Regions from separate parts of the Rhodopseudomonas sp. RCAM05734 genome, predicted to be linked through region 1. Evidence: predicted binding sites of a transcription regulator. Region 1 holds the regulator's gene; each other region holds the start of a gene.
The links. The regulator LexA, encoded in region 1, represses DNA repair genes until DNA is damaged. The targets are predictions, from matches to a motif close to TGTTCNNNNTGTGTTCNG.
Positions count from the first base shown of each region.

Region 1 (7,164 bases):
GCTGTCCGGCTCGCGGCTCGACATCGAAACCGTCGCCGAGCGCTCGGGCTTCGCCTCCGCCCGGCAGTTGCGGCGCGCCTGGAGCCGCTGGCACAAGATGCCGCCGAGCCGCATGCGGAGCGTCGACGACATCTCTGAACAAGCCTGACGGCGTCGGCGATGGCTTCGTCCACCTGACATCTGCTTGACTGCATTGCGTGGGCCCCCCTGCAGATCACCGCCAAGCTGTTATAGGGTGTGGGCAATACATCGCGCGCATCAGGAACCAAGCCCCATGAACGACCAACATACGGCACAGCACAGCCACACCGACCTCGCCGACAAGGTCGTCGCCTGGCTGGCGCCGCGCGCCGCCGAGATGGAAGCGCTGCTGCACAGGCTGGTCGACATCGACTCCAACAGTTTCGACAAGGCCGGCACCGACGCGGTCGGCGTGGCCATTGCCGACCTGCTGGCCGGCGAAGGCATTGCGGTCAGCGTCACGCCCAAGGTCGGCTTCGGCGACATCGTCCGCGCCGAATTGCCGGGACGCCAGAACGGCCACGTGCTGCTGCTCGGCCATCGCGACACCGTGTTCAAGAAGGGCACGGTTTTGACGCGTCCCTATTCGCGCGACGGCGATCTCGCTTTTGGTCCGGGCGTCGCCGACATGAAGGGCGGCTTGGTCGCTAACATCTTTGCGCTGCGCGCGCTGAACGCCGTCGGCGGCCTGCCCTTCCCGGTGGTGGCGCTGTTCACAGCGGACGAGGAAATCGGCTCGCTGCAGGGCCGCGCCGACATCGAAACTGCCGCGCAGGGCGCCCGCGCCGTGCTCAACACCGAGCCCGGCCGCGTCAGCGGCAATGTGGTCACCGGCCGCAAGGGCGGCGGCTCGTTCCACATCAAGGTCACCGGCCGCGCCGCGCATTCCGGCGTCAACCACGCCGACGGCGCCAGCGCGATCGAGGCGCTGGCACGCAAAATCACCCGGCTGCACGCGCTCACCGACTACGACGCCGGGATCACCACCAATGTCGGCGTCATCAAGGGCGGCAACACCCACAACACCGTGGCTCCGTGGGCCGAGGCCGAACTCGACCTTCGGTTCATGACGCTCGAGCAGCGCGCGAGCATCGTGCGCGAGATCGAACGCATCGTGCACGATGAAGACGTGCCGGGCACCTCGGCCGAGATCGAACAGATCTCCATGTTCCTGCCGCTCGAGGAAAAATACTCCGGCAGTTTGTTCGCGCTGTACCGGGACGCGGCGACGCGGGTCGGCTTCGCCGTCGGCGGTGAGTTCACCGGCGGCTGCGCCGATTCCGGCTTCACCGCAGCCATGGGCATCCCGACCCTGTGCGGCCTCGGCCCGGTCGGCGGCAAGGCCCATACCGACGACGAATTCTGCCGCCTCGACACCCTGCTGCCGCGCACCCAGGCGCTGGCGGCGACGATCTGCGCGCTGGTGTGAGGTGTAGGGTGGGCAAAGCCTCGTCCGCGCAAAGCGCGGCGAGGCGTGCCCACCACAATACACGACGCACAGAAATGATGGGCACGGCGCTAGCGCGCCTTTGCCCACCCTACGCCCGTCATTGCACCGTCGCCCCGCCTCGGTAAAACTCGTCCATGACTCAATCTTCCCTCTCCCCCGACTCCGCTGACGCGCTGCTGTTCGATCTTGGCCGCGTCGTCATAGACATCGATTTCGAGCGCACCATCGCATGCTGGGCCGGCCACGCCGGTTGCACTCGCTCCGACCTGGTGACGCGGTTCGTGCGCGGCGACGACTACATGCGCCATGAGCGCGGCCAGATCAGCGATGAAGCCTTCTTCGCCAGCCTGCGCACGACGCTCGGCATCGACATTTCCGACGCCCAGTTCCTCGAGGGCTGGAACGCGATCTTCATCGGCGAAATGCCCGGCATCGCGCCGCTGCTGGCGCGCGCCGCCGAGCAGTTGCCGCTCTATGCCCTCTCCAACACCAACGCCGCCCACGCCGCACATTTCTCGCAGGCACATACCGAGGTGCTCGACCATTTCCGCGAGCTGTTCCTGTCGTCGTCGATCGGGCTGCGCAAGCCGGACGCTGCCGCCTACGACTATGTGGTGAAGGCGATCGGCGTGCCGGCGCAGCGCATCGTGTTCTTCGACGACCTCGCCGAGAACGTCGCGGCGGCCCGCGCCGGCGGGCTTCAGGCGGTTCACGTCACCTCGCCCACCTCGGTGGCCGAGGCGCTGGCGGCGCTGGGCGTGGCGGAAAAATCCTGAACCTGCCGCGATCGCGGTTTTGCGTCCGCACCAGCGCTCGGTTATGAAGCCCGGGTGCGGTCGCGGCCTCCCCGGCCGGCCAGCGCTGGTGATGGAGACTTTGCCGATGGCCTTGATGCCGGTTGCCGACGCGCTGGCCGCGGTGCTCGCCGATGCCGAACCGCTGTCCCGGCAGATGGTCGCGCTCGACGACTGTTTCCACCGCGTGCTGGCCTGCGACGTCGCATCGCTGCGCACCCAGCCGCCGCAGCCGATGTCGGCGATGGACGGCTATGCGGTGCGCGCCGAAGACGCCACGCAGCATGCGGCGCTCACCGTGATCGGCGAAGTCGCCGCCGGCCGGCCGTTCGAGAGGACATTGGGAGCCCATGAGGCGGTCCGCATCTTCACCGGCGGCGTGATCCCCGCAGGCGCCGATGCCGTGGTGATCCAGGAAGACACGGCGCGAGAGGGCACCACCGTATTCATCCACGAGGCCGCCCGCGCTGGCCGCCACATCCGCCCGGCCGGCGTCGACTTCACCACCGGCGACGTGCTGCTGCGCGCCGGCGCCCGCCTCACCGACCGCGACCTGTCGCTGGCCGCCAGCATGAATCATCCCGAGCTTCCGGTGCACCGCCGCCCGAAGGTCGCCTTGCTGGCCACCGGCGACGAGCTGGTGATGCCCGGCCAGCCGCTCGGCCCCGGCCAGATCGTCTATTCCAACGGCTACGCGCTGCGCGCGCTAGCCCGCAACGAGGGCGCCGAGGTGACCGATCTCGGCATCGCCGCCGATACGCTGGATGCCACCGTGGCCGGCATTCGCCGCGCCCGCGACAGCGACGCCGACATCCTGATCACCACCGGCGGTGCCTCGGTCGGCGACCACGACCTGGTGCAGCAGGCGCTCACCGCCGAAGGCGTCACCATGGCGTTCTGGAAGATCGCGATGCGCCCGGGCAAGCCGATGATGCATGGAAGGATCGGGCCGATGCGGGTGATCGGCCTGCCCGGCAATCCGGTGTCGTCCTATGTCTGCGCGCTGCTGTTCATGGTGCCGCTGATCCGCACGCTGTCGGGCCGCCGCGACATCCATCTCGAACGCGAGCCGGCGCTGCTCGGCTGCGACGTCGGCGCCAACGACCTGCGCGAGGACTATCTGCGCGCCGTGCTGGCGGTGCGCGAGGACGGCGCGCTGGTGGCGACGCCCGTGACCCGCCAGGATTCCTCGCTGCTCGGCAATCTGTCCGCCGCCCACGGCCTGGTGGTTCGCGCCCCCCACGCCCCCGCCGCGCCCGCCGGCACGCCCTGCAGCGTGCTGCGTTTGCCGCTTTAAGGCGGTCCGATTGCGTTGACGGGAAATTAATCGTTGCGGAACACATATGGAACAGATAGTGTTCGTTCATGATTTGTTTCTGACCTTCCGGCGCCGCGACCGCTCAACTTCGATCGGCTGATCAGCGCAAGGCCGGAAACGCGACGGTGGTCAACGCCGTCCTATTGAGGATCGATCGAGATGCTGACCCGCAAACAGTACGAACTTCTGCGATTCATCGATCAGCGCCTGAAGGAAGCCGGCGTGCCGCCCTCCTTCGACGAGATGAAGGACGCGCTCGATTTGCGCTCCAAGTCCGGCATCCACCGACTCATCACCGCGCTGGAAGAGCGCGGCTTCATCCGCCGCCTGCCCAACCGGGCCCGCGCCATCGAGGTGTTGAAGCTGCCCGAACTCGGCGGCAGCAGCAGCGTTGCTGGCAACGGTCGCCGCGGCTTCACGCCCAGCGTCATCGAGGGCACCCTCGGCAAGGTGCGACCGTCCTCTGGCAATGCCGAGGATGACGGCGCGCGTTCGGTGCTGGTGCCGGTGATGGGCCGCATCGCCGCGGGCACGCCCATCGAGGCGCTGCAGACCCGCAGCCACAACATCAGCGTGCCGACCGACATGCTCGGCTCCGGCGAACACTACGCGCTGGAAGTGCGCGGCGACTCCATGGTCGAGGCCGGCATTCTCGATGGCGACATGGCGCTGATCCAGCGCAAGGACGCCGCAGAGACCGGCGACATCGTGGTCGCCCTGATCGACGAGGAGGAAGCCACCCTGAAGCGCTTCCGCCGCCGCGGCGCCTCGATCGCGCTGGAGCCCGCCAACGCCGCCTACGAGGTCCGCATCCTGCCGCCCAACCGGGTGCGCATCCAGGGCCGGCTGGTCGGACTGTACCGCAAGTACTGAGTGAACGCGCAGCGACTTGCTGCGCCGTTGTTCGTGACGCAGAGCCGTTCGCTCACGGTTCATCAGCCTGCACGTCGGTCTCGGCCGGCGTCGCATCGGGCGCGCGCTGCCGCCCCGGCAAGATCGCGCCGCTGGCAACCTCGAGCGTGTCCGCTGCGGCTGGTGCCCATGGCCGGTCCCGCCCTTTCGGCCTGATCGCATCGATCACAAAACCGCCGCTGGTTTGCCGCAACGCCGTCGCACCGGTTTTCTGCAGACTATCACGATCGATCACCGTCGCTCCGCAATCCCCCGGCGGCTGTCTTGTTGTGACAATGAGCGTCGCGCGCAGGCAATCATCGACAAAGGCATCCGGCTGCAGCGCCAGCGCGACCAACGCGCCGTCGGCCAACGTCGCCACGCAGCCGGCGCCATCGCAGGCGATGCCGTTGCCCAGCGTCGGATCGTTCGGCAATCGCGAATCCGCATCCGCCGCCAGCCATTCCTTGAGCAGAAACGAGATCTCTGGCGCTGCGCATCACATGCAGCCGCCCGTCCTTGCCGCGCACCGCGACGCTGTGGCCGTCGCCTGATATCAACACATCCGGCTGCGTCACCATCGCGGCCCATACCATCGACGCCGCGACAAAGCCCGCGCCGATCCAGCGCAGCGGCGTGCGCAGCAGTCCGAGCAGCACGATGCCGATGGTTGCCGCGAGCAATGGCCCGGTCCCGAACGCCGGCACGCGGCCGATGGCACCGGGCAATGCCGCGACCCATTGCGTCACCACGATCATCCACTGGATGCCGACATCCATCAGCCGCCAGAACACGCTGTCGAGCCCGAACGGCGCGGCCGCAAGTCCTAACAGCCCCGCCGGCATCACCAGCGCAGAGACCACTGGCATCGCCAGCAGGTTTGCGACGACGCCGTAAGGCGTGATGCGGTGAAAGTGAAACGCCGCATAGGGCGTGGTCGCGAGCCCGGCGACCAGCGAGGCCAGCGCCAGCATGACGATCTCGCGGCCGCCCCACAGCGCCGCGCGCGCGGTGCGCGAATGCTCCGCCGTCGCGAACAGCATGGGCATGCCGACCTGCACCAGGGCCACCAGTCCGAGGGTCGCCGCGAACGACATCTGGAAACTCGGATGCACCAGCGCCTCCGGCGCCAAAGTGAGCACGATCATCGCCGCCACCGCCAGGGTGCGAAAGGTGATCGCACGGCGATCCACCATCACAGCGATCAGCACCACCGCCGTCATGAAAAACGAACGTTGCGTCGCGACTTCGGCGCCGGACAGCAGCAGATAGAACAGCGCGGCGGCGAGTGCTGCGGCGGCCGACCACTTCTTTATCGGAAACGTCACCGTCAGCACCGGGATCAGCGCCAGCAGCGCGCGCACCGCGAAGAACACCACGCCGGCGACCACCGCCATGTGATAGCCGGAGATCGACAGCACATGACCGAGGCCGGAGATGAACATGGCGTCGTTGACATCGGGCGAGATGGCGTCGCGCCGCCCAGTCAGCAGCGCAGTGGCGATGGCGCGGCTATCGCCGGAGAGGACGTTGGCAATGCGCGCATCGATGGCATCGCGCAGACCCTGCATGGTCGCGGCATAGCGCAGCCGTAGGCCACCCGGCGCCGGCGGATCGACTGTCTTGATCGCGCCCATGACAAAGCCGGAGGCGCCGATTCCCTGGAAATAAAGGTCGCGGCCGAAGTCGTAGGAGCCGGGCCGCAGCGGCGCCAGCGGCGGCTGCAGCCGCGCCTTCACGTCAACGAAGCTGCCGACCGCCGGCGCGGTGCCCTTCCTCACCGACAGCCGCACGCGTTCGAGCTTCGTGGTTACGCGCGGGCCGTCCATCTCGGCGACCCGCAGCACGAAGCGGTCGGTGCGCTCGCGCACCTCGCGGGTCTCGACAAAGCCTTTCAGCGTGACCGAGTACAAAGGCTGCGCCAGCACCGCGTGGGCGATCCGCGCGGTCTTCAACGTCGCCACCGCGAAGCCAACCGCCAGCGCGGCGACCATCACAACAAGCGGAAACCAGCCGTGCCGGCGCGACAGAAAGGCCGCGATACACAGTGCGCCGGCAGCCGCGGCGGCGATCCACGCGACCGGCTCATGGTCGGCGACGAAATACAGCGCAATGCCGGCGCCGAAAGCGATCGGCACCCAGGGCAGCAACCGGCCGGGGCCGGCTTCTGCGCGCGCCCACGCCTGCAGTGTGGCGATGAGCGAAGGCCAGAAGTCTGCACCTGGCCGCAGCGCACCGCTCGCCGTTGCGGCCTGCGGCGGCCATGTGCCGGCCTGCGCGCGCGGTCTGGTGTTGCGTCCCCCGTTGGCCATCGCGCGTCTCATCGCCCGGCATATTCAGCGCGATGCTAGCGGAAGGAATAACCGGGCGGCTACGAGAACGGATGGGGAATGTGTAGGCGCTCCGCACTCTCCATGTCGTCCCCGCCTTCGCGGGGACGACATGGAGAGCAAGCCATAGGATGGGTAGAGCGTCTTCGCGAAACCCATCATTGCCAAGCATCAGGCTGATGGGTTTCGCTTCGGCGCAGGGCGCCTGCGCTCTACCCATCCTACAATTCTGCTCAGGTCGCCTTGGCGTAACTATCCCTCAATCCAACCGTGCGGTTGAACACCAGTTTGCCCGGCGCGGAATCCTTGTCGCGGCAGAAGTAGCCCTGGCGCTCGAACTGCACGGCGGCGTCGGCATTG
Region 1 covers NZ_CP199742.1:4,252,579-4,259,742, reverse strand. Annotated here, with positions in the region: gene ACUXVA_RS20105 (GlxA family transcriptional regulator) at 1-148, shown strand, start outside; gene ACUXVA_RS20100 (M20 family metallopeptidase) at 275-1,450, shown strand; gene ACUXVA_RS20095 (HAD-IA family hydrolase) at 1,606-2,247, shown strand; gene ACUXVA_RS20090 (molybdopterin molybdotransferase MoeA) at 2,354-3,562, shown strand; gene lexA (transcriptional repressor LexA) at 3,743-4,456, shown strand; partial or broken gene ACUXVA_RS20080 (ComEC/Rec2 family competence protein) at 4,509-6,786, opposite strand; gene ACUXVA_RS20075 (glutamine--tRNA ligase/YqeY domain fusion protein) at 7,038-7,164, opposite strand, start outside.

Region 2 (7,164 bases), 2.0 Mb from region 1:
CGATCGGTCGGCAATGGCCGGCGGGTGACCAGGCCCTTGTCGGCAAAATTCTGGACGATGCGGCTGAGATAGCCGGCGTCGATGTCGAGGGCGGTGGCGATCTCCTTCGCCGACGGCGCCTCGCGATGCGCGAGTTCGTACAGCACCCGCGCTTCGGTGAGCGAATAGGGACTGTCGAGGAACTGCTGCTCGAGCACGCCGAGCCGGCGGGTATAGAAGCGGTTGAAGTCGCGGACCGCGGCGATCTGCTGATCGGAGATGGTCGGTGTCATGGTCGTGTGTCCGGCAAGCCTCAATGGTTGCCAATGTCAATCAATTGGTTGCTTTTAGCAAGTAATTTGTGAGGCGCCGTTCGTAGGATGGGTAGAGCCAACGGGTCGCGCGAAGCGCGCCCGATGATAAACTCCGCGAAACCCATCGTGTCTGTGCGGGTGATTGATGGGTTTCGCGAAGACGCTCGACCCATCCTGCGCTGCCACGCCGTTGCATTCGTTCAGGCGACGATGATCCGGCTGCGCAGCAGGGTGCGCGAGGAACGGCCCAGCCGGCGCAGCAGGCGGGCTTCGGCGCGGGCGGCATCGGCGTAGCCGCCGAGCCGGTCGTAATGCTCGCGGGCGATCAGCAGGCCTTGATCCGCGGAAGGTCCGAGCATCAGGCGGCCGAGCAGTTTCAGCCCGTCGCGCAGGGTCGACTCCGAATAGGGCGAGCGGGCATAGCGGAAGATTCCCGCTCGGGGTTTATCGCTTCCCGACATCCGCTGGATGAACTGGCTGGTTTCCTCGATCCAGCCGGCGTCGAGCACGGCGCCGGCATGCAGGAACATCAGCCATGGCGAGCGCGACTGCCGGGCGCCGGCGGCCATTGCTGCGGCGCGCGAGCCCTGGAACGACAGGAAGCCGCAGCCGGCGACATCGGCGACGTGCTCGATGACGCCGTTATCGGCGCGGTCGACCAGCAGCACTTCCTTGATCACGCCCGCGGCAGCGCCGGGCACCAGCGCGGCCAACGTGGCGACGGCAGGCTGTTCGACGCCTTCGGTGGGGATGATCACGCTGAGCATGGGCGGAGGGGAGTACCTTTTTGATGCGAAACCGTGGCACGGTTATCATTTTGTCGCAATCAAATCAGCCCTCGGCCCGCCTATTTTTGCGCCCGTACCAACAAGCGCTATTGGCCCGCGGCGTGGTGCGGAGCCGGCCCCGCCGCGTGATGACCATGGCCCTTCGATCGCCAGCCTTCGATCTCGGCGAGTTCGGCGTCCGGGTGGCTGACGATGATCTCGCGCTTGCCGAGATAGATGTGGCCGCTGTCACCGTCGATGCAGATCCAGTCGCCGGCCGCCAGCGTGGCGTCGCCAAGTCGGGCCTGATCGGCGTCGGTGTCGATGACCATGCCGGCGCAGCCGACGATGCACGGCCGTCCCATCTGCCGCGCTACCAGCGCCGCATGCGCGGTGCGGGCGCCGACCGAAGTGACGATGCCGGCGGCGACCGCAAAGCCTGCCACGTCGGCGGTGGATGTATCCGGGCGCAACAGGATCACCGGCTCGCCGGTGTCAGCCAGCCGCCGGGCGCTGGCGGAGTCGAAGGCGGCGCGCCCGACGGCGATGCCGCCTGACGCGCCGATCCCTGCGATCGCCGGATCGGAGCTGTCCGCCAGCCGGGTGTGGTCGAGCGCCGCGAGATCGATGCCGTCGATCCGCTGCAGCGCCTGCTTCGGTGTGATCAGCCCGTCATGGACGAGGTCGATGGCGATGCGCAGTGCCGCGCGTGGTGTCCGCTTGGCGGTGCGCGTCTGCAGGATCCAGAGTCTGCCGTCCTCGATGGTGAACTCGATATCCTGGACATCTACGAATTCGCGTTCGAGCTGTTTAAGGATATCGCTGAGCTCGCCGGCCACCGCGGGCATCGCGCGGGCGATGCTCTGTTCGCTGTCGGGGGTGCGACGGCCGGAGACCACGTCCTCGCCCTGGGCGTCGAGCACCAGATCGATCATCGGCTTCGCCAGGCCTGTGGAGGGATCGCGCGAAAACGCCACGCCGGCGCCGGAAGAGAGGCCGCCATTGCCGAACACCATGGCTTGCACGGTCACCGCGGTACCTTCGAGGTCGTCGAGCTGTTGCAGCTTGCGGTAGGTCTGTGCGCGTTCGCTGACCCAGGAGCGATAGACCGCGCGCGCCGCGCTATCGAGTTGCGCCGCCGCATCTTCCAGCCAGCTGTCATCGTCATCGTCGACCAGGGCGCATTGCTCGCCGGCCAGGCGTTCCAGCGCTTCGCTGTCGAGATCGCGGTCGCTCAAAGCCTGCTCGGCGGCAATCAACTCCGTCAGCCGCGCGTTCAATGGCGCGGGATCGCGGCCAAGCACGGTCTCGGCATAGCTCTCGATGAAGCGGCGGCGGCAATCCCAGGCCAGCCGCGGCCGCCCGGTTGTGCGGATCAGCCCGTGTACCGCAGCCAGCGTGCAGCCGACGTCGAGCACGGTCTCCAGCATGCCGGGCATCGAGCGCGCGGCGCCGGAGCGCACTGATACCAGCAGGGGATTGCGGCGATCGCCGAAGCGCTTGCCGGTCGCCTGCTCCAGGAAGGCGATGCCGTCCTTCAGCCCGTGGCGAAGATCGCGTTCGGCCCGCGGATCGCCCGATATGATGGCGGCACACAGTCTGACCGGAAGCACGAAGGCCGGCGGCACCGGCAGGCCCAGCGCTGCCATGCGCGCCAGGTTGGCAGCCTTGTTGCCGATACTGTCCGCCGAATGCGGTTTGGTCGAGCCGTCGCCGATGCGCACGATATGCATGGTCTGTCCTCTACGCCAACAGGTCGGAGATGATGTAGCGGCGCAGCAGATGGCCGAAGCCGGCCAGCCGGTCGGTGGTGCGCTCGATGGCCCGCGCCAGCTCCAGCACCGACAAGGAGGTCGCCACGTCGAAGCCGCCGGCGAACACCCGGGTCGTCACCTCGCGTTCGCGCAGGTCGGCGTCGTGCTCGGCATCGATCAGCCGCACCACGCAGGCCAGCGCATCCTCGGAATCGACACGCTGGCCGTCCGGGACCTCGGCGGCGGCAGCGAGGCCCGAGGCCACGGCCTGCAGCGCCGTGACGGCGGTCCCGCACAGCCCGGTGAGTGCTTCCAGCAGCGCCGGATCGACATTCGCCGGCAGCAATGAGGCGATGAAGGCGGCCTGCTCCAGTTCGTCGACGGCCTGTTCGACGCTGTCCGTCATCTGCTCGATCACCGGGCGGGCGTTGAGGCGCGTCACTTCCTTGCGGGCCTCGATGGCGATGCGGTCGGCCTTCTGTTCGATGCGGCTGGCGCGGGCGGCGAACGCCTTGCCGTCGGCGCTCCGTCCGGCCTGCAGCGCCGCGAGATGATGGGCGAGGCCGGCGGCGATATCGTGGGCGAGACCGGCCTGCCGCGTGATGATCTCGAGCAGGGTGCTGTCGACGCGCTCCAGATGGCGCACCAGCTCGGCCTCGATCTGGTCGCGGACCAGACGCACCGAACGGCCCGCACTCAGCGCCTCGGTCGACACCCGCATGGCGGTCTTGAGAAAATCCACCGCGGCGTCGCGGCCGAGCGCTTGGTCGAGCCGTTCGCCGAAGCCGATCCGGGTCGGCGCGGCATTGCGTACCGCGGCGCCGATCAGCTCGTCGCCGCCCAGTTCGAGAAAGGCGCGGTGGCCGATGCGATGGCGCGCGGCCCAGCCGAGCAGCTCGGCGGCGTCGTTCTTGGCGACCCAGCTGCGCAACAGTTTGCGCGCCTTGTTCCAGTCGATCAGGAACACCAGCGCAGCACCGACGGCGGCGAGGAATTCATCGCGCTCGTCGGCGCTGTCGGCCTGATAGTCGCCGGTGACCAGATAGAACGTGCCGTCGTCGCCGAGGCCATCGGCGGCATGGCGATCCAGCCCGCTCCACGTCGCCGGAAATTTATCGAACAGCGCCACGAAGAACCTGGCGCGGGCACGATGGACGTCGGTGTAAGTGACGGTGACCGCGTTAGCCTTGACGGCGATCACCACCACATGAGCGTCGGTGGTGCCGATATCGTTCTGGATCAGCAGCCGGCCGCCGGAGCGGGTGGCCATGGTGTCGAGGCCGGGATGGTCGAACTTCAGTGCCCGCGTCTGGCCGAGCCCGCGCATGAAGGCCTGCACCGGCGCATGGTCGCCGGGCTGCAGCCCGAACACATGGGCGCCGTCGATCACCTCTTCGGCGCAACCCGCGGCCAGCCGGTTGAGCGCCTTGTGCAGGTCCATCACCATCCGGTGCAGGCTGTCGGCGCCGTTTTCGGCCATTCCGGTCAATCGCGCGATCCGCGCCGCCTCGATGTCGGCGGCGGCGTCCAGCACGCCGGCCGCCAGCATCGCGGACAGCCTGCCGTCGAAGGCTTCGCCTTCCCGCGACGCGCCGGCCTTGACCGCGCGGATCATCGCGGTGACGTCGTCGACGATGTCCTTCATCAGCCTTGCGAGATTGGGCGCCGCGATGCGGCCCTCCGCAGCCATGTGCGCGCCGCCGATCAGTGTGGCGATGGCGGCGGGCGCAATACCCGCGGCGCGGCATTCCGCCTGCAGATCGGCCATGGCCTGCCCCGGCGCCCGCGCATGCTGGACGGCGGCCTGCAACGCGCTCATCCGCACCTTGATGCGGTCGTTGGCGGCGAGACCCTCCGCCACCAGCGATGGCAGCAGTATGTCGGTCTGGCCGAGTTCTTCGATGATCTGGGATTTCATGGGCGACGCACACCGGTTGAATCGGACGTGCCGCCTGTATGGCCCGGCTTAGCGACACTTTGATTGCGCTATGTCAGTCATCCAATTGTCATGAGAACGTCGGTACAGCGGATGCATGCTCGTACCGGACGGAATGAATCGAGAGCGACGTTATGTTCTTGATTTGTTCCTACGTCGCGCTATGTTGTTGGCATGAGTCGCAACATCGCTGCCCTCAAGTACCCGCCGGTCCCGGCGCCCTCCGAACCGGCGGGTGTACCTTCGCCGTTTCCCGAAATCGCCGTGGCGATCGAGAAGCAGCGGCGGCGCGGCCGCGGCGCCCAGTCCAACGACTCCGGCCGCTTCGAGGCCGAAGCCCGGGTCGCCTTCGACGACGGCTGGCAGAGCCTCGACGAACTGTCGCCGTTCAAGACGACGGTGGCCGTCGACACCGCGCGCAAGGTGATCACCCGGAACGACTCCCCGGACATCGGCTTCGACCGTTCCATCAATCCCTATCGCGGTTGCGAGCACGGCTGCGTCTATTGCTTCGCGCGGCCGAGCCACGCCTTTCTCGGCCTGTCGCCGGGGCTGGATTTCGAATCCAAGCTGTTCGCCAAGCCGGATGCGCCGGCGCTGCTGGAAAAGGAGCTGGCGGCGCCGGACTACGAGCCGAAGATGATCGCCATCGGCACCAACACCGATCCGTACCAGCCGATCGAGCGCGACAGCAAGATCATGCGCGGCATTCTCGAAGTGCTGGAGCGCGCCTCGCATCCGGTCGGCATCGTGACCAAATCGGCGCTGGTGACCCGCGACATCGACATCCTCGCCCGCATGGCCAAGCGCAATCTCGCCAAGGTGGCGATCTCCGTAACCACGCTGGATCCCAAGCTGGCCCGCACCATGGAGCCACGCGCCTCGACGCCGGCGAAGCGGCTGGAGGCGCTGCGGCAACTGTCGGAGGCCGGGATTCCCACCACGGTGATGGTGGCGCCGATCATTCCGGCCCTGAACGATGCCGAGATCGAGCGCATCCTCGATGCCGCCGCCCATGCCGGGGTCAAGGAAGCCAGCTACGTGCTGCTGCGGCTGCCACTGGAGGTCCGCGACCTCTTTCGCGAGTGGCTGATGGCGAATTATCCCGACCGCTACCGCCACGTCTTCACGCTGATCCGCGATATGCGCGGCGGCCGCGACTACGACTCGCAATGGGGCACGCGGATGAAGGGCACCGGGCCGATGGCCTGGATGATCGGCCGCAGATTCGAGATCGCCTGCGCGAAGCTCGGCCTCAACAAGCGTCGCTCGAAACTGACCACCGACCATTTCGCCAAGCCGGCGGGTCAGCAGCCGAGTTTGTTTTAGAATTCTGAAGTGTCGCTGCCAGGACTTGGCCCCTCGTGTCGCTTCCGAGGGTGCCTGTGCAGCGCAGGCGGGTGGAGGGAAGTCCGTGAGCCACGCGGGCTTCCCTCACCCGACGTCCCTGAATAGCGGGCACAGCCCGGAGTTCCCGGTTGCGCTGTCGGGCCGGTGACAGCACGATCCCGGCATGATTCGTGTTCCAGCCAAAGATCAGCCGAAGCCGCGCAAGCCGGCAGTCATCGTGAAGCCGCCAAGCTTCAAGCGCGAGCGCGCGCTGCTGAAGCAGGGCGTGTGGCCGGTGGCCGGCTGCGACGAGGCCGGGCGCGGCCCGCTGGCCGGTCCGGTGGTGGCCGCCGCCGTGGTGCTCGATCCCAAACGGATTCCGAAAGGCCTCGACGATTCCAAGCGCCTGACCGAGGCCAAGCGCGAGGAACTGTTCGAGGAGATCTGTGCCACCGCCTCCTTCGCGGTGGCCTTCGCCGCACCGGCGCGGATCGACCGCGACAACATCTTGCGGGCCTCGCTGTGGGCGCTGGCGCGCGCAGTCCATGCGCTGCCGGACCGGCCGCAGCATGTCCTGGTCGACGGCCGCGACAAGATCGAGGCGGCCTGCAACTGCGAGGCCGTAATCGGCGGCGACGGCCTGGTGCTGTCGATCGCTGCGGCCTCGATCATCGCCAAGGTGACCCGCGACCGGCTGATGTGCCGGCTGGCGCAGGAATGTCCCGGCTACGGCTTCGAGGTCCACAAGGGCTACGGCGTGCCCGGCCATCTGGCGGCGCTCGGCCGGCTCGGCCCGACGGTGCATCACCGCCGCCTGTTCGCCCCGGTGGCTGCGGCGCGCGAGAAACACGAGGCGATGGCGCGGGCCGGTGCCATGCTGGCGGAGACCAGCCTCGAAACCGTCGAGATCGCAGCCGCCGCCGGCTGATCCGGTTGCTTCACCGCCCGCCGCGCTCTATCACCGGACGATACTGAACCTGCGCGGTCGCTTGATGCGTTTCACCTCCCTGATTGTCGAACTGATCCGCGCCCGGCCGCGGCTGATGTTCTGGGTTGTCGTGCTGTTCCAGGCCGCGTTGTGGCTG
Region 2 covers NZ_CP199742.1:2,253,035-2,260,198, forward strand. Annotated here, with positions in the region: gene ACUXVA_RS10670 (bifunctional helix-turn-helix transcriptional regulator/GNAT family N-acetyltransferase) at 1-272, opposite strand, end outside; gene ACUXVA_RS10675 (glycosyl transferase) at 494-1,060, opposite strand; gene ACUXVA_RS10680 (PEP/pyruvate-binding domain-containing protein) at 1,168-2,793, opposite strand; gene ACUXVA_RS10685 (hypothetical protein) at 2,804-4,732, opposite strand; gene ACUXVA_RS10690 (PA0069 family radical SAM protein) at 4,925-6,079, shown strand; gene ACUXVA_RS10695 (ribonuclease HII) at 6,264-7,007, shown strand; gene ACUXVA_RS10700 (glycosyltransferase family 39 protein) at 7,072-7,164, shown strand, end outside.
Region 2: ACUXVA_RS10690 (PA0069 family radical SAM protein) is a predicted target of LexA. The motif match lies at 4,886-4,903, and genes of this name have one in related genera.

Region 3 (7,164 bases), 510 kb from region 1:
CTGGCGGCGAAGGCGCCCGGCCCGTTGCCGGTGTCGATCACCACCAGCTTGCCGCCGGTATTGATCACCAGCGGGGCAAAATGGATGGTCATCTTGTCCTTGGGCATGAAGGCCTTCTCGAGCGCGGCGTTGACCTCGTCCTTCTTGGCGTTCAGCACCAGCGTGTCGGGCAGCGGAAACGTGTTGGCGCCGTCGGAGATGGCATTCACCTGGGCGTCGCCGACATTGTAGCGGTAGAAGCTGGGCGCCTGCTTGTCGGCGAGCGGTGCGGCGGCGCGTGCGGTCTTGGCGGCGAACAGCGGCGCTGCAGCGAAAGCGGCGGCTCCGGCGAGGGCCTGGCGGCGTGACAGATTCATCGTGCAGTCTCCATCTGGTCTTGGATATCGCCCCGCGCATTGCGGGTCGTCTTGGTGACGTTCGGTATCTCGCGGGCACACGAGCAGTTGCTCCGTCCGCCGGTCAACCCCCGCCTCCCCAGTTTATTCCGGATCAAAAGGTCGCAGGCCTCAGACCGTTCGCCAGATCCATTGCGCGATCAGCGAAATCACGTCGCCGAACAGCAACAGCACGGCCGACCACACAAGCGCCGAGACGAAATTCGCGATCTGGAACCGCCAGTACGGCATCTCGAAAATGCCGGCGGCCAGCGGCACCGAGGCACGCAGCGGGCCGAAGAACCGGCCGATGAAAATGCTCGGCACGCCCCAGTTCTGCACGAAGGCTTCGCCGCGCAACAGGATGTCGGGATAGCGCGACAGCGGCCATATCCGGGCGACCTGATGCTTGTATTTGAAGCCGAACCAATACGACAGCCAGTCGCCCAACGCCGCGCCAACGCCGCCGGCAATCCACACCGGCCAGAAGCTGATACCGCTGACCCCGATCAGTGCGCCGATTGCTACCAGCGCCCCCCAGGCCGGGATCAGCAGCGAAATGAACGCCAGCGACTCGCCGAACGCCAGCACCAGCACCAGCGGCGCAGCCCAGGCTTGATGCAGGCGCACGAATTCGATCAGACCGTGCACCATGCCGTCCATGCCGTGATGTTCCTTCCGCGGCGCCGAAATTTCGGCGGTACCGCTGAACCTATTTGCCCCGCCTGCGTCTCAGGACAGGTAGACCGGCTGCCCCGATCACAGCAAGTCACAACACGAATAGCGATCGGGCGCTGACCTTCATCTCTCCAGAAGCGAACAAGAGGAAAGTGATGATCGGATCGCTGATGATGCGCGTGAGCGCGGTGCTGTTGCTGGTCGGCATGCTGGCCGGCATCGTGATGGGAATCCAGCAGAATTTCCTGCTCGGCCCGGCCCATGCGCATCTCAACCTGGTCGGCGGCGTGCTGCTGTTCCTGGTCGGCCTGTATTACCGGCTATTCCCGGCGGTCGGTCAGACCACCCTCGCCCGGGTCCAGGGCTGGCTGCACATCATCGGCGGCATCCTGTTCCCCGCCGGCATTGCCCTGGCCATCGGCGCCAGCCACGCCTGGGAGCCGGTGGCGATCGTCGGCGCCCTGATCGTACTCACCGCCATGGCGCTGTTTGCCGTGGTGGTGTTCCGGGCCGAACGTAAGCGGGTCATGGAAGTCACCGGCCGGACCGCCAGGGTCAGCGCGGCATAACCCAAATCGACCCGGCAAAACTCACGGGACGACAGCCTCTTGGATCGCTCGGCTGAAGCGGAGGGAAGAGTTTATGAAACCCAGCTTTCGGTAGAAGACATGCGCCTCTGTTCTGGTCACGGCGGTGGTCAGTTCCAGAACGCTGCAACCCGCCTGCCGTGCGAGGAAATCGCCGGCATCGATCAATGCCCGACCGATTCCGCCTCCCCGTCCCCCATCACGCACCACCAGCGCGGTTATCCGTGCCACGGGTTCGCGGAGGTGGAGCATGGCGGAGAATTGCAAAGCGATCAGTCCGACAACCTCGTCGTGCCGGGTCGCGACAAGAACCGGATCCGTGCCTGAGGCGGCAAGCAGATTCAGGCGGGCCTGCACATCCTCGGCGCTGAAGTCGTAGCCGAGTTGACCGAGCAGTTCCTGCACCGCCAGCCGGTCTTCTGACGTTACGAGACGGGTGCGGATCATGAGGGCCATGCCGGTCTGAGGTATTATGGGGAAGCGATAACCAGGCCGCCATCGATTGTCCATGCGATCGCTGCAGGCCGGCGCGGCGGCGGGCGGTGGCGTTGACCGCCCTGGTCATGCTACGGGCACGACACCCGCCATCTCTCGAGGGCCCCGATCACATTGCCAACGTAACCGTGGCATAGTCAGGGAAACCGATTCGCCGCCGCTGCGCGCAACACATAAAGACCCATGACGAAGCCATTGAAATCAAACGCTAAAGACGATCTGTTTCAGGGCGCCGCGCCGAAGGCAGCCACCGCTTCGAAGGCGCCCTCCCGCGCTGCAACCGCCGAGGATGGCTACACCGCTGCCGACATCGAGGTGCTGGAAGGCCTGGAACCGGTGCGGCGCCGGCCTGGCATGTATATCGGCGGCACCGACGAGAAGGCGCTGCACCATCTGTTCGCCGAGGTGATCGACAACTCCATGGACGAGGCGCTGGCCGGGCACGCCTCCTTCATCGAGGTCTCGCTGAGCGCGGACGGCTTTCTTACGGTGATGGACAACGGCCGCGGCATCCCGGTCGACCCGCATCCCAAGTTCCCGAAGAAGTCGGCGCTCGAAGTCATCATGTGCACGCTGCATGCCGGCGGCAAGTTCGACTCCAAGGTCTACGAGACCTCCGGCGGCCTGCACGGCGTCGGCGTGTCCGTGGTCAACGCGCTGTCCTCCCTGCTCGAGGTCGAGGTCGCCCGTAACCAGCAGCTCTACAAGATGACCTTTGCCCGCGGCATTCCGCAGGGCAAGCTCGAGGACCTCGGCAAGGTCCACAACCGCCGCGGCACCACCATCCGTTTCAAGCCGGATACCGACATCTTCGGCGCCAAGGCGGCATTCAAGCCGCAGCGTCTGTTCAAGATGGCGCGCTCGAAAGCCTACCTGTTCGGCGGCGTGAAGATCCGGTGGAAATGTGATCCCGAACTGCTGAAGGGCATCGAGGGCGTGCCGTCCGAGGACGAGTTCCACTTCCCCGGCGGCCTCAAGGACTATCTGGCAGCCGCTATCCATGCCGACACCCTGGTGCATCCGGAGATATTCTCCGGCAAGTCCGGCCGCAACGGTGCCCACGGCGCCTGCGAATGGGCGGTGGCCTGGACCGCCGACGCCGACGGCTTCATGTCGTCCTACACCAACACCGTGCCGACCCCCGACGGCGGCACCCATGAGGCCGGCATGCGCAGCGCCATGCTGCGCGGCCTCAAGGACCACGCCGAACGTGCCGGCCAGAGCAAGCGCGCCGCCACCATCACCTCGGAAGACGTCATGGTCGGCGCCGCCGTGATGCTGTCGGTGTTCGTGCGCGAGCCGGAATTCCAGGGCCAGACCAAGGACCGCCTCGCAACCGCCGAGGCCCAGAAAATCGTCGAACAAGCCATCAAAGACCCGTTCGATCACTGGCTGTCCGGCAATCCCGTCCAGGCCAACAAGCTGCTGGAATTCGTGCTCGAGCGCGCCGACGAGCGGCTGCGCCGCCGCGCCGAAAAGGAAACCTCGCGCAAGACTGCGGTGAAGAAGCTGCGGCTGCCGGGCAAGCTGTCCGACTGCACCAACACCGCCACTGAAGGCTCGGAACTGTTCCTGGTCGAGGGCGACTCGGCCGGCGGCAGCGCCAAGCAGGCGCGCGACCGCAAGACCCAGGCCATCCTGCCGTTGCGTGGAAAAATCCTCAACGTGGCCTCGGCCACCAAGGACAAGATCACCGCCAACGCGCAGATCTCCGACCTCCTGCAGGCGATCGGCTGCGGCACAGGCGTCAATTATCGTGAAGAGGATCTGCGCTATTCCCGCGTGATCATCATGACCGACGCCGACGTCGACGGCGCACATATCGCCTCATTGCTGATCACCTTCTTCTATCGGCAGACGCCGAAGCTGATCGACGAGGGCCATCTGTACCTCGCTGTGCCCCCGCTCTACCGCATGACTCACGGCAGCAAGACCGTGTACGCCCGCGACGAGGCGCATCGCGACGCGCTGCTGAAGAGCGAGTTCAACGCCAACGCCAAGGTCGATATCGGCCGCTTCAAAGGCCTTGGCGAGATGATGCCGGCGCAGCTCAAGGAGACCACCATGGATCCCGCGAAGCGCACCCTGCTCCGCGTCAACCTGGCGGACATCGACCGCGAAGACACCGCCGACTCCGTGGAGCGCCTGATGGGCACCAAGGCCGACGCCCGCTTCGCCTTCATCTCCGACAAGGCGGAATTCGCGGACGAGGATCTGCTGGACGTTTAGCGGAGCGCAGCCTCTCAGTGGGTAGGTAAAGCGCCTTGCGCCGCACCCACCTTCACGCGTTCACGCTGCCGTGCCTGTCTTTCCGACCTTTCGCGCCCGCTCCTGACCAGCCCTTTGCGCGACTGGCCGCCTGGCGGGCGAACCGGCGACCAACACCTGTTGGCGCCTTTGCGGCGCAAGGCGCCTCAAGCGTCCCTATTTCCAACATCCGGAAGCCCCCCGCAGATCCCTGGTCGCACCGCAAAATTTGAGGTGCGCGCCTCATTACGATGGACAGCAGATGCAAACCCGATAAGCTGCACGTCGAAGTGGCCGCAAGCAGCTACTCAATCGTCAAAAAACGGCAAGGGAGAGCGAGACATGAACCGGATCTTACTGGCTGGTACGGCTGCGATTTTCGCCCTGGCAAGTGTCAGCGGAGCACAGGCCGCGGACAAGAAGACGCTGGCCTTCGTGGTCAACGGCGCCTCTGATTTCTGGAAAGCCGCGGAAGCTGGCGTCAAGAAGGCCCAGGGCGAACTGCCGAATTACACCCTGACATTCAAATATCCCGAACAGGCCTCGGCGGCGATCCAGATCAGGCTGATGGACGATCTGGTCGCGGCCGGTGTGGCCGGCATCATGGTCAGTTCGGCCGACCCCAAGACCTCGAGCGAAGCCCTCAACCGCATTGGCGGCCAGGTTGCCCTCTTCACCACCGACAGCGACGCGCCGGAGACCAAGCGTGTCGCCTATATCGGCTCCAGCAACACCGACGCCGGCAAGCAGGCCGGTCGGCTGGTGCTGAAGGCGCTGCCGAACGGCGGCAAGTGCATGGGCTTTGTCGGCCTGCTCGGCGCCGACAACGCCAAGGAGCGCATCCAGGGCGTCAAGGACACCATCAAGGGATCCAAGGTGACGCTGGTCGACGTGCGCGGCGATGACATCGACCAGACCCGCGCCAAACGCAACGTCGAAGACACCCTGACCGCCAATCCCGACATCAACTGCATGATCGGCTTCTATTCGTACAACACGCCGCGGATCTACGAGGCGCTCAAGGATGCCGGCAAGCTCAAGCAGGTCACCATCATTGGCTTCGACGAAGATCCGATCACCCTGGGCGGCGTCAAGGAAGGCACCATCGCCGGCACCGTGGTGCAGCAGCCCTATGAGTGGGGCTATCAGGGCATGAAGGACATGGCCAAATATCTCGAAGGCGACAAATCCTTCATCCCGGCCAACAAGCTGATCATCATCCCAACCAAGATCATCGAAGCGTCGAACGTCGATGCCTTCTGGGCCGAGCTCAAGCAGCGTCAGGGCAAATAGCGCGATGCGGCGGCCGCGGGTCTGCCGGCGGTCGCCGTTCGCCATCCCTTCTTCGCAACTTCCTATCCACGATGCGGATACGGCGCGGCCACGCGCAGGCAATGAGGCATGCAGCAACCCATCCTCGAACTGATCGGCATCAGCAAATCCTATCCCGGCGTGAAGGCGCTCGCCGAGGTCAGCCTGTCTGTGGCGGCGGGCGAGGTGGTCGGGCTAATCGGGGAGAACGGCGCCGGCAAGAGCACGCTGATGCGGATCCTGGGGGGCGTCACCGAGCCCAGCGCGGGACAGATCAAGCTGCGCGGCCAGCCCTACGACCGGCTCACCGTGCGCGAGGCGATCGACAATGGCATCGCCTTCGTCCACCAGGAACTCAACCTGTTCGATAATCTCGATGTCGCTGCCAACGTGTTCTTCGGCCGCGAGCCGCTGTCGTTCGGGCCGCTACAGCTGGTCGATACCAAGACGATGGTGGCGCGCACAAAACCCCTGCTCGACCGGCTCGGCGCGGATTTCAGGCCCGACACGCCGGTTTCGGAGCTTTCGCTCGCACAGCGCCGGCTGGTCGAAATCGCCAAGGCGCTCTCGCTGGGTGCGCAGGTCGTCATCATGGACGAACCGACGTCCAGCCTGACCCTGACCGAAACAAACCGCCTGCTGGCGATCGTCGGCGAACTGAAGACCGCAGGCGTCAGCGTCATTTTCATCACCCATCGCCTGCACGAGATCGAGCAATGCGCCGACCGCGTCGTCGCGCTGCGCGACGGCAAAGTGGTGGGGACGCTGCAGAAGACGGAGATCGACCACGACCGCATGATCCGTCTGATGATCGGCCGCGACCTCAGGGCGCTATACACGCCGCCGAAATCCGCCCGCGGCGACGAGATCCTTGTGGTCCAGAACATGCGCACCACCACCTGGCCCGGCTGCGCCGTCAATTTTTCGCTGCGCCGTGGCGAGATCGTCGGCTTGGCGGGACTGGTCGGCTCCGGCCGCACCGAACTTGCGCGCACCATCTTCGGCATCGACCGGCCGCTCGGCGGGACGATCGAAATCTCCGGCCGGCCATTGAACGTCGCATCGCCGCGCGATGCCATCGCGCATGGCATCTACCTCGTCCCCGAGGATCGCAAGCAGGCCGGCCTGATCCTGGAGGACGATATCACCGGCAATATCTCGTTGCCGAACCTGAACCATTTCGCGAAGGCCTGTCTGCTCAATCGCCATCGCGAGCAGGACACCGCGAAGCAACAGGCGAAGGCGCTCAACATCAGGGCGCCCTCGGTCGCCAGCGTGGTCGGCACCCTCTCAGGCGGCAACCAGCAGAAGGTGGTGCTCGCAAAATGGCTGGCCATGTCGCCGAGCGTGGTGCTGTTCGACGAACCGACGCGGGGGATCGACGTCGGCGCCAAGAGCGAGATCTACACCTTGATCCGCGCGCTCGCCGATGCCGGCATCGCGGTGCTGATGATTTCCAGCGACATGGAGGA
Region 3 covers NZ_CP199742.1:4,761,351-4,768,514, forward strand. Annotated here, with positions in the region: gene ACUXVA_RS22475 (MBL fold metallo-hydrolase) at 1-356, opposite strand, end outside; gene ACUXVA_RS22480 (DedA family protein) at 507-1,037, opposite strand; gene ACUXVA_RS22485 (hypothetical protein) at 1,208-1,621, shown strand; gene ACUXVA_RS22490 (GNAT family N-acetyltransferase) at 1,643-2,095, opposite strand; gene parE (DNA topoisomerase IV subunit B) at 2,318-4,363, shown strand; gene ACUXVA_RS22500 (sugar-binding protein) at 4,724-5,674, shown strand; gene ACUXVA_RS22505 (sugar ABC transporter ATP-binding protein) at 5,783-7,164, shown strand, end outside.
Region 3: parE (DNA topoisomerase IV subunit B) is a predicted target of LexA. The motif match lies at 2,300-2,317, and genes of this name have one in related genera.

Region 4 (7,164 bases), 2.8 Mb from region 1:
GCTCGTCGGCAAGGAAGTCGCGCTGAAGGTCGCCGAAGTCGCCTGCGCCGAACAGGCCGGCCAGATGAGCGAAGCGCTGGTCACCAAGTGGAGCGTGGTGAGCAAAACGAACTGACCCACGTGCCGCTGTGGTCGCCCGCGACACTCTCCGCTGTCGTCGCCCGGCCTGGCGCGCACTTGCGCGCGAGGACCGGGCGATCCAGTAAACACCGGCGGTTGCGATTTATCACAGACGCCTGCGTTTACTGGGTCCCCGCATGCGCGGGGACCACAATCGAGCTAGCTTCGTGTCGTTTCCAGCCCCTCGAAATGCCCGCGCCGCTGCAGCCAGACCAGCAGGATCAGGCTGGGGACCGCCACCACCACGCAGATCGCGAAAAACAGCGGCCAGCCGATGGTCGCAGCCACATAGCCGGCGCTGGCCGAGAGATAGGTGCGCCCGACCGCGGCCAGCGCGGTGAGCAGGGCGTATTGTGTGGCGGTGTGCAGCGGGTTCTTGCACAGTGCCGAGAGGTAGGCGACGAAGATCACGGTGCCGATGGCGCTGGTGAAATTCTCTGCGGTGATGGCGAAGGCCAGCGCCCACTGATTGACGCCGATGATGGCCAGCCAGGAGAATGACAGGTTGGCCACCGCCTGCAGCACGCCGCCGATCCACAGGCTGGTGGGCAGCGAATAGCGTCGCGCCACGAAACCGCCGGCGAAGCCGCCGAGCAAGGTGGCGGCGAGGCCCACGCCTTTGACGATGGCGGCGTAGTCGTTGCGGGTGAAGCCGAGATCGATCACGAACGGCGCGGTCATGGTGCCGGAAAATGCGTCGGTGAACTTGAACAGCACCACGAAGGCCAGCGCCGCCCAGGCATCCTTGCGCGCCAGGAATTCAGAGAGCGCGCCGATCGCCGCTTTCGTCACCCGCTGCATCGCGCTGTCGGCGCCGGTGGCCGCCTCGGCGCGGGCCGATTGCGCGGGCTCGGTGGCAGCAAGCGCGGTGACGGTGCCGATCAGCACCATGGCCGCCATGGTCACATAGCCCCACATCCACGCGGTGCCGCGCGGCAGACCGGTGCCTTCATAGGCGCTGACCATGAATAGCGCCCCGGCAGTGGAGACCAGCATGCCGATGCGATACGCCGCGACATACGACGCCATGCCGGCCGCCTGTTCTTCCTCGGGCAGGCTCTCGACGCGGAAGGCGTCGACCACGATGTCCTGGGTCGACGACATCGCCGCCACCAGCAGCGCGCCAAGCGCCACGAACAACGGCGACTTCGCGGGATCGGTGAGCGCCAGCAGCAGGATGGCCGCGATCAGAAGCAATTGCGAGAACACCAGCCAGCCGCGGCGACGGCCGAAGCGGCGGGTGAACAGCGGCACGTGCAGCGCGTCGACCAAAGGCGCCCAAAGAAATTTCAGCGTGTAGGGCGTGCCGACCAGCGCGAACAGTCCGATGGTCTTCAGGTTGACGCCGGATTCGGTCATCCACACCAGCAGCGTGGAGCCTGACAGCGCCAGCGGCAGCCCCGAGGAAAAGCCGAGCAGCAGCACGATCAGCACCCGCGGCTGCAAATACACCGCCAGCGCCTCGCGCCATGAGGCGCGCGGTTTGAGAGCGACGGACGATTCGGTCGGCTGGGGCGCGTTGGTCATGGCCCAGTGCTAGCAGATTCGGCTTCCTCTTCCTTAACCTCTCCCCGCATCTTGCGCGGGGAGAGGTCGGGGCCTGAGCGAAGCGAAGGCTCCGGGTGAGGGGCCTGGCACCGAGTCAAATCGAACGTGCAGCCCACCGGGTCTCTCGAACTGAGACGCGGACTGCAGACTTTTCGACTCGAAAAGCATCTGTTGTCGTAAGCAGCGTGCCTCGCCCCTCACCCGCCCGGCTTCGCTGCGCCGGTCGACCTCTCCCCGCGCAAGATGCGGGGAGAGGTGAGGGCCCACTATTCTCCCGCCCGTAACTCGATTGGCGACGGAAACAGATCCGGCTTCAGCGATGGTGCCGGTTTCACCAGCGGCGTCGCCTCCGTCGCCGGTTCGCTCTTGCTGAAGTCCAGCTCCTCGATGCGGCCGGCGCGCTTCTCGATCTTGTCGGCGGAAATCAGGATCTGGCGGACATCCTCATTGGCCTGGCTGAAATGGGTCTGCAGTTTCAGCACGCGGTCGCGCAGCCGGCCGAGGTCGTCGCCGAGATTCATCACCTCGGTGCGGATCTGGTCGGCGGCGTCGCGCATGCGCGCGTCCTTGAGGATCTGCTGCATCACCTGGATCGCCAGCATCAAGAGCGATGGCGATACCAGCACCACGCGGGCGCGGTAGGCTTTCTGGATGATGTCGTCGAAACCGTCGTGGATTTCCGCATAGACCGACTCCGACGGTACGAACATCAGCGCGGTGTCCTGCGTTTCGCCGGCGATCAGGTATTTTTCGGCGATGTCGCTGACATGCTTCATCACGTCGGCGCGCAGCCTTTGCGCCGCGTATTTCTTCTCGTCATCGGTGCGCGCGTCGTGCAGCGCCGTCACCGCCTCCAGCGGAAACTTTGCGTCGATGCACAGCGGGCGCCGATCGGGCAGGAAGATCACGCAGTCCGGCCGCTTGCCGGACGACAGCGTGTGCTGGAATGCGTAGGCACCGGCCGGCATGCCGTCCTGGACGATGGATTCCATCCGTGCCTGGCCGAACGCGCCGCGCGACTGCTTGTTGGCCAGCACGTCGCGCAGGGTGGTGACCTGGGTGGTGAGGTCGGTGAGGTTCTTGTGGGCGCTGTCGATGATGCCGAGCCGCTCATGCAGCACGCGAAGGCTGTCCATGGTGTTGCGGGTGCTCTGTTCCATGCTTTGCCCGACCCGATGGGTCACCGAATCCAGCCGCTCGCTGACGGCGCGACCCATTTCGGCCTGGCGGCTGGCGAGCGCCTGGCCCATGGCGTCGACCCGGCCGGTGGCCTCGGATTGCGCCCGCAGCATCTCGCTGAGACGCTCCTCCAACTCGTCAGCGCGGATTGCCTGCGCAATGGCCAGCGCCGCCCCGCGGCTGCCGGAGCGCGCAATGACGATGGCGATGACCAGCAACAGGGCGAGCGCCATGGCGGCGAAGCCGACCAGCGCTTCGCCGACGGAGATCGGGGTGTCGCCGAGCATGACAAGAATGTCGTTCATGCCGCCATCGTAGCAGATTCGGATGATGGCGCGAACGAAGCGAGAACATTTATGGTTAACATCGAGCTAATTTTCTTGGTTAACAAAAACCTAACCGGCATGGTTAACGTTCTCCTAACGAGCGTGGTCAACAGTCCGTAAATTCAGGTCGCCGGCTGACCTGAGCGGACCGGCGCGATGCCTCCCATGGGTGCATTGACCGCGTCCGCCGCCCGCATTAAATCGCCCCCATGGCCCTTCGTGAAATCATCATCCTGCCGGACAAACAGTTGCGGCTTGTCTCCAAACCTGTCGAACAGGTCACGGCCGAGGTGCGCAAGCTCGCCGATGACATGTTCGAGACCATGTATGAGGCGCCCGGCATCGGGCTCGCCGCGATCCAGATCGCCGTGCCGCTGCGGCTGATCACCATGGACCTCGCCAAGAAGGACGATGAAGGCGGCCCCAAGCCGCGGGTCTTCATCAATCCGGAGATCGTGTCATCCTCGGAAGAATTCTCGGTCTACGAGGAAGGCTGCCTGTCGATCCCGGAATATTACGAGGAGGTCGAGCGCCCAGCCCAAGTCCGCATCCGCTTCATGGACATTGACGGCAAGGTGCAGGAAGAGGACGCCGAAGGCCTGTTCGCCACCTGCATCCAGCACGAGATCGACCATCTCAACGGCGTGCTGTTCGTCGATTACCTCTCCAAGCTGAAGCGCGATCGCGTACTGAAGAAATTCACCAAACTGGCGAAGCGGGCGGATTAGTCTCCTCCCGGTCTCCCACAGATCGGCTCGCAACATGCCCCTTCGTCTGATCTTCATGGGCACGCCGGACTTCGCGGTACCGACGCTGCTTGAACTGGTGGCCCACGGCCATGAGGTCGTGGCGGTCTACACGCGCGCGGCCAAGCCCTCCGGCCGCGGCATGAAGCTGCAGCCGACACCGGTGGAACGCGAGGCGACGCGGCTCGGCATTCCCGTGCTGACACCTACCACGCTGAAGACGCCGGAGGCCGAGGCGACGTTTCGCGCGCACGAAGCCGATGCCGCCGTGGTCGTCGCCTATGGCATGATCCTGCCGCAGAACATTCTCGATGTGCCCGAGCTTGGCTGTTTCAACCTGCACGGCTCGCTGTTGCCGCGCTGGCGTGGTGCGGCGCCGATCAACCGCGCGGTCATGGAAGGAGATGCCGAGAGCGGCGTGATGGTGATGAAGATGGATGTCGGCCTCGACACCGGCGACGTCGCCATGGCCGAGCGCATCGCGATCACCGATGCGATGACCGCGCAGGATCTGCACGATGCGCTGGCGCCGCTCGGCGCCGACCTGATGGTGCGGGCGATGGGCGCGCTGGAGCGCGGCCGGCTGACGTTCAGCAAGCAGAGCGAGGTGGGCGTCACCTACGCCGCCAAGATCGACAAGGCCGAGGCGAAGATCGACTGGTCGAAGCCGGCGCGTGCGGTGCTGCGGCATATCCACGGCCTGTCGCCGTTTCCCGGCGCCTGGTGCGAGGTGCCGCTCGACGGCGAGGCGGTGCGCGTCAAGATCCTGCGCTGCGCGCTGGCCAACGGCGCAGGTGCGCCGGGCGATCTGCTCGACGATCAACTCACCATTGCCTGTGGCGAGGGCGCGATCCGCATCGTCGAGCTGCAGCGCGCCGGCAAGGCGCCGATGAAGGCGGTCGATTTTCTGCGCGGCACGCCGCTCAAGCCGCCTCTACGGTTAGGCTGATGCCACGCTACAGGCTCCTTATCGAATATGACGGCGCGCCGTATTCCGGCTGGCAGGTGCAGGACAATGCGCCTTCGGTGCAGGCCGCGCTGGAAGATGCCGTGAAGGCGATCTGCGGCGAGTCCGTCCGCGTGCACGGCGCCGGCCGCACCGATGCCGGCGTTCATGCGCTGGGTCAGGTCGCGCATTGCGACATCGAACGGCCATTCGTCCCCGGCCGGCTGCGCGATGGCCTCAATGCGCATCTGCGACCGCATCCGATCGGCATCCTGTCCGCGGAGGTTGTCGCGGACGATTTCGAGGCGCGGTTCTCCGCTACGCGGCGGCACTACATCTACAAAATCGTCAACCGGCGGGCGAACCTGGCCATCGACATCGGTCACGTGTGGCGCGTGCCGCGACCGCTCGACAGCGACGCCATGCACGCGGCGGCGCAGCGGCTGCTCGGCAAGCACGATTTCACCACCTTTCGCGACACCGAATGCCAGGCGAAATCGCCGCTGCGCACGCTGGACCAGCTCGACGTGGTCCGCGACGGCGAGGCCGTCAACATCGTCACCTCGGCGCGCGCCTTCCTGCACAGCCAGGTGCGGTCCATGGTGGGGTCACTGGTGTGGGTCGGCCACGGCCGCTGGAGCGCCGACGATCTCGCCGCGGCATTGGCGGCGAAGACTCGCAGCGCCTGCGGTCCGGTGGCGCCACCTGACGGGCTGTATCTGGTGAAGGTGGATTACTGAGGCTCACACGAGCTGTCGTTGCCCGGCCGGCGCGCACTTGCGCATCAGGACCGGGCGATCCAGTACACGCAGGTGTGCGTGTTGAACATCAGCAGCTGCGTCTACTGGGTCACCCGCTTTCGCGGGTGACGACAGACTGAGCGCAAGCGACGGCCTTCTCGCTTACAGCAGATGTTTCACTGCATCCCAGAACAGCTGCTGGCCGTCCGCGACATTCGCGGTCCAGTGCTCGTGCGCGAAATCATTTGCGTCGTCGGTGATGAACTTGAAAGCGCGCCAGGGAATGTTCTGGTGCCGGCACACCGAAGCCAGCGCGAACAGTTCCATGTCGACGATGTCGACGCCGTTGGCGGTTAACCATGGATCGGATGAGGTGACAAAACTATCGCCGGTGCCGCAGATGACCTCGCCGTGGCCGGACGACAGCCGGTCCAGCTCCGGCGCATAGGGGGTCGTGCCACGCGGCGCCAGCGGCTCGGCGATCATGTCGCGCTGCACGACATGGGCGACCTCCACCAGACCGCGCAGCGATTCCTGATCTTGCCGGCGGTGCCGTAGTTGATCACCAGCGCCGGTTTCTTCGCTTGCACGGCGAGCAGGGTTGCGATCGTGGTGTTGATCTTGCCGACTCCGGTGAACACGATTTCGACCCCGGCAGGGGCGCGAGCGGTGTCGAGTTCGGCGTCGAGCGCGGTCAGAACAAGAATTTTCGTGGTCATGTGAAATAGCGGTCCAGTACGCTGCGATAGATCTTTGTGAGCTTTTCCAGATCGGCGACCGGCGTGCGTTCGTCGATCTGGTGCATGGTCTGGCCGACGAGGCCGAATTCGATCACCGGGCAATAGCGCGTGATGAAACGCGCGTCCGAGGTGCCGCCGCCGGTGTTGAGATCGGGCCTACGGCCGGTGACTTCTTCGATCGCTGCCGACACCAGATCGGTGAAAGCGCCGGGCTTGGTCACGAAGGAATCGGCATTGCACGGTTCCCAGACGATATACGCCTTGATCCGGTTGCCGGCCGCGGCGGCCAGGCGCTTGTCGATCAGTTCGCGCAGGCTCTCTTGCGTGTGCTGGTCGTTGAAGCGGATGTTGAAGCGGGCGCGCGCCTGCGCCGGGATCACATTACTCGCGGTGTTGCCGACGTCGACGGTGGTGAACTCAAGATTGGACGGCTGGAATTGATCGTTGCCGTTATCGAGCGGCTCGTTGCTCAGCGCCACGATCAAGGCAGCGATGTCGGGCACCGGATTGGAGGCGCGGTGGGGGTAGGCGACGTGGCCCTGCACGCCATCGACGATCAGCGTGCCGGACTGCGAGCCGCGGCGGCCGATCTTGATGGTGTCACCGATCGCCTCGACATTGCTGGGTTCGCCGACGATGCAGTGATCGAATTTCTCGCCACGCGCCGCCGCCCATTTCAGCAGCTTGACGGTGCCGTTGACGGCAATGCCTTCCTCGTCGCCAGTGATCAGGAAGGAGATCGAACCTTTCGGCTGGCCGCCGTTGGCCGCGAGATAGTCCAGCACGGCGGCGACGCTCGCCGCGATGCCGCCCTTCATG
Region 4 covers NZ_CP199742.1:366,016-373,179, reverse strand. Annotated here, with positions in the region: gene ACUXVA_RS01950 (hypothetical protein) at 1-115, shown strand, start outside; gene ACUXVA_RS01945 (AmpG family muropeptide MFS transporter) at 280-1,647, opposite strand; gene ACUXVA_RS01940 (DNA recombination protein RmuC) at 1,935-3,152, opposite strand; gene def (peptide deformylase) at 3,383-3,901, shown strand; gene fmt (methionyl-tRNA formyltransferase) at 3,936-4,868, shown strand; gene truA (tRNA pseudouridine(38-40) synthase TruA) at 4,868-5,605, shown strand; partial or broken gene ACUXVA_RS01920 (phosphorylase family protein) at 5,768-6,324, opposite strand; gene dapE (succinyl-diaminopimelate desuccinylase) at 6,321-7,164, opposite strand, start outside.
Region 4: ACUXVA_RS01940 (DNA recombination protein RmuC) is a predicted target of LexA. The motif match lies at 3,183-3,200, and genes of this name have one in related genera.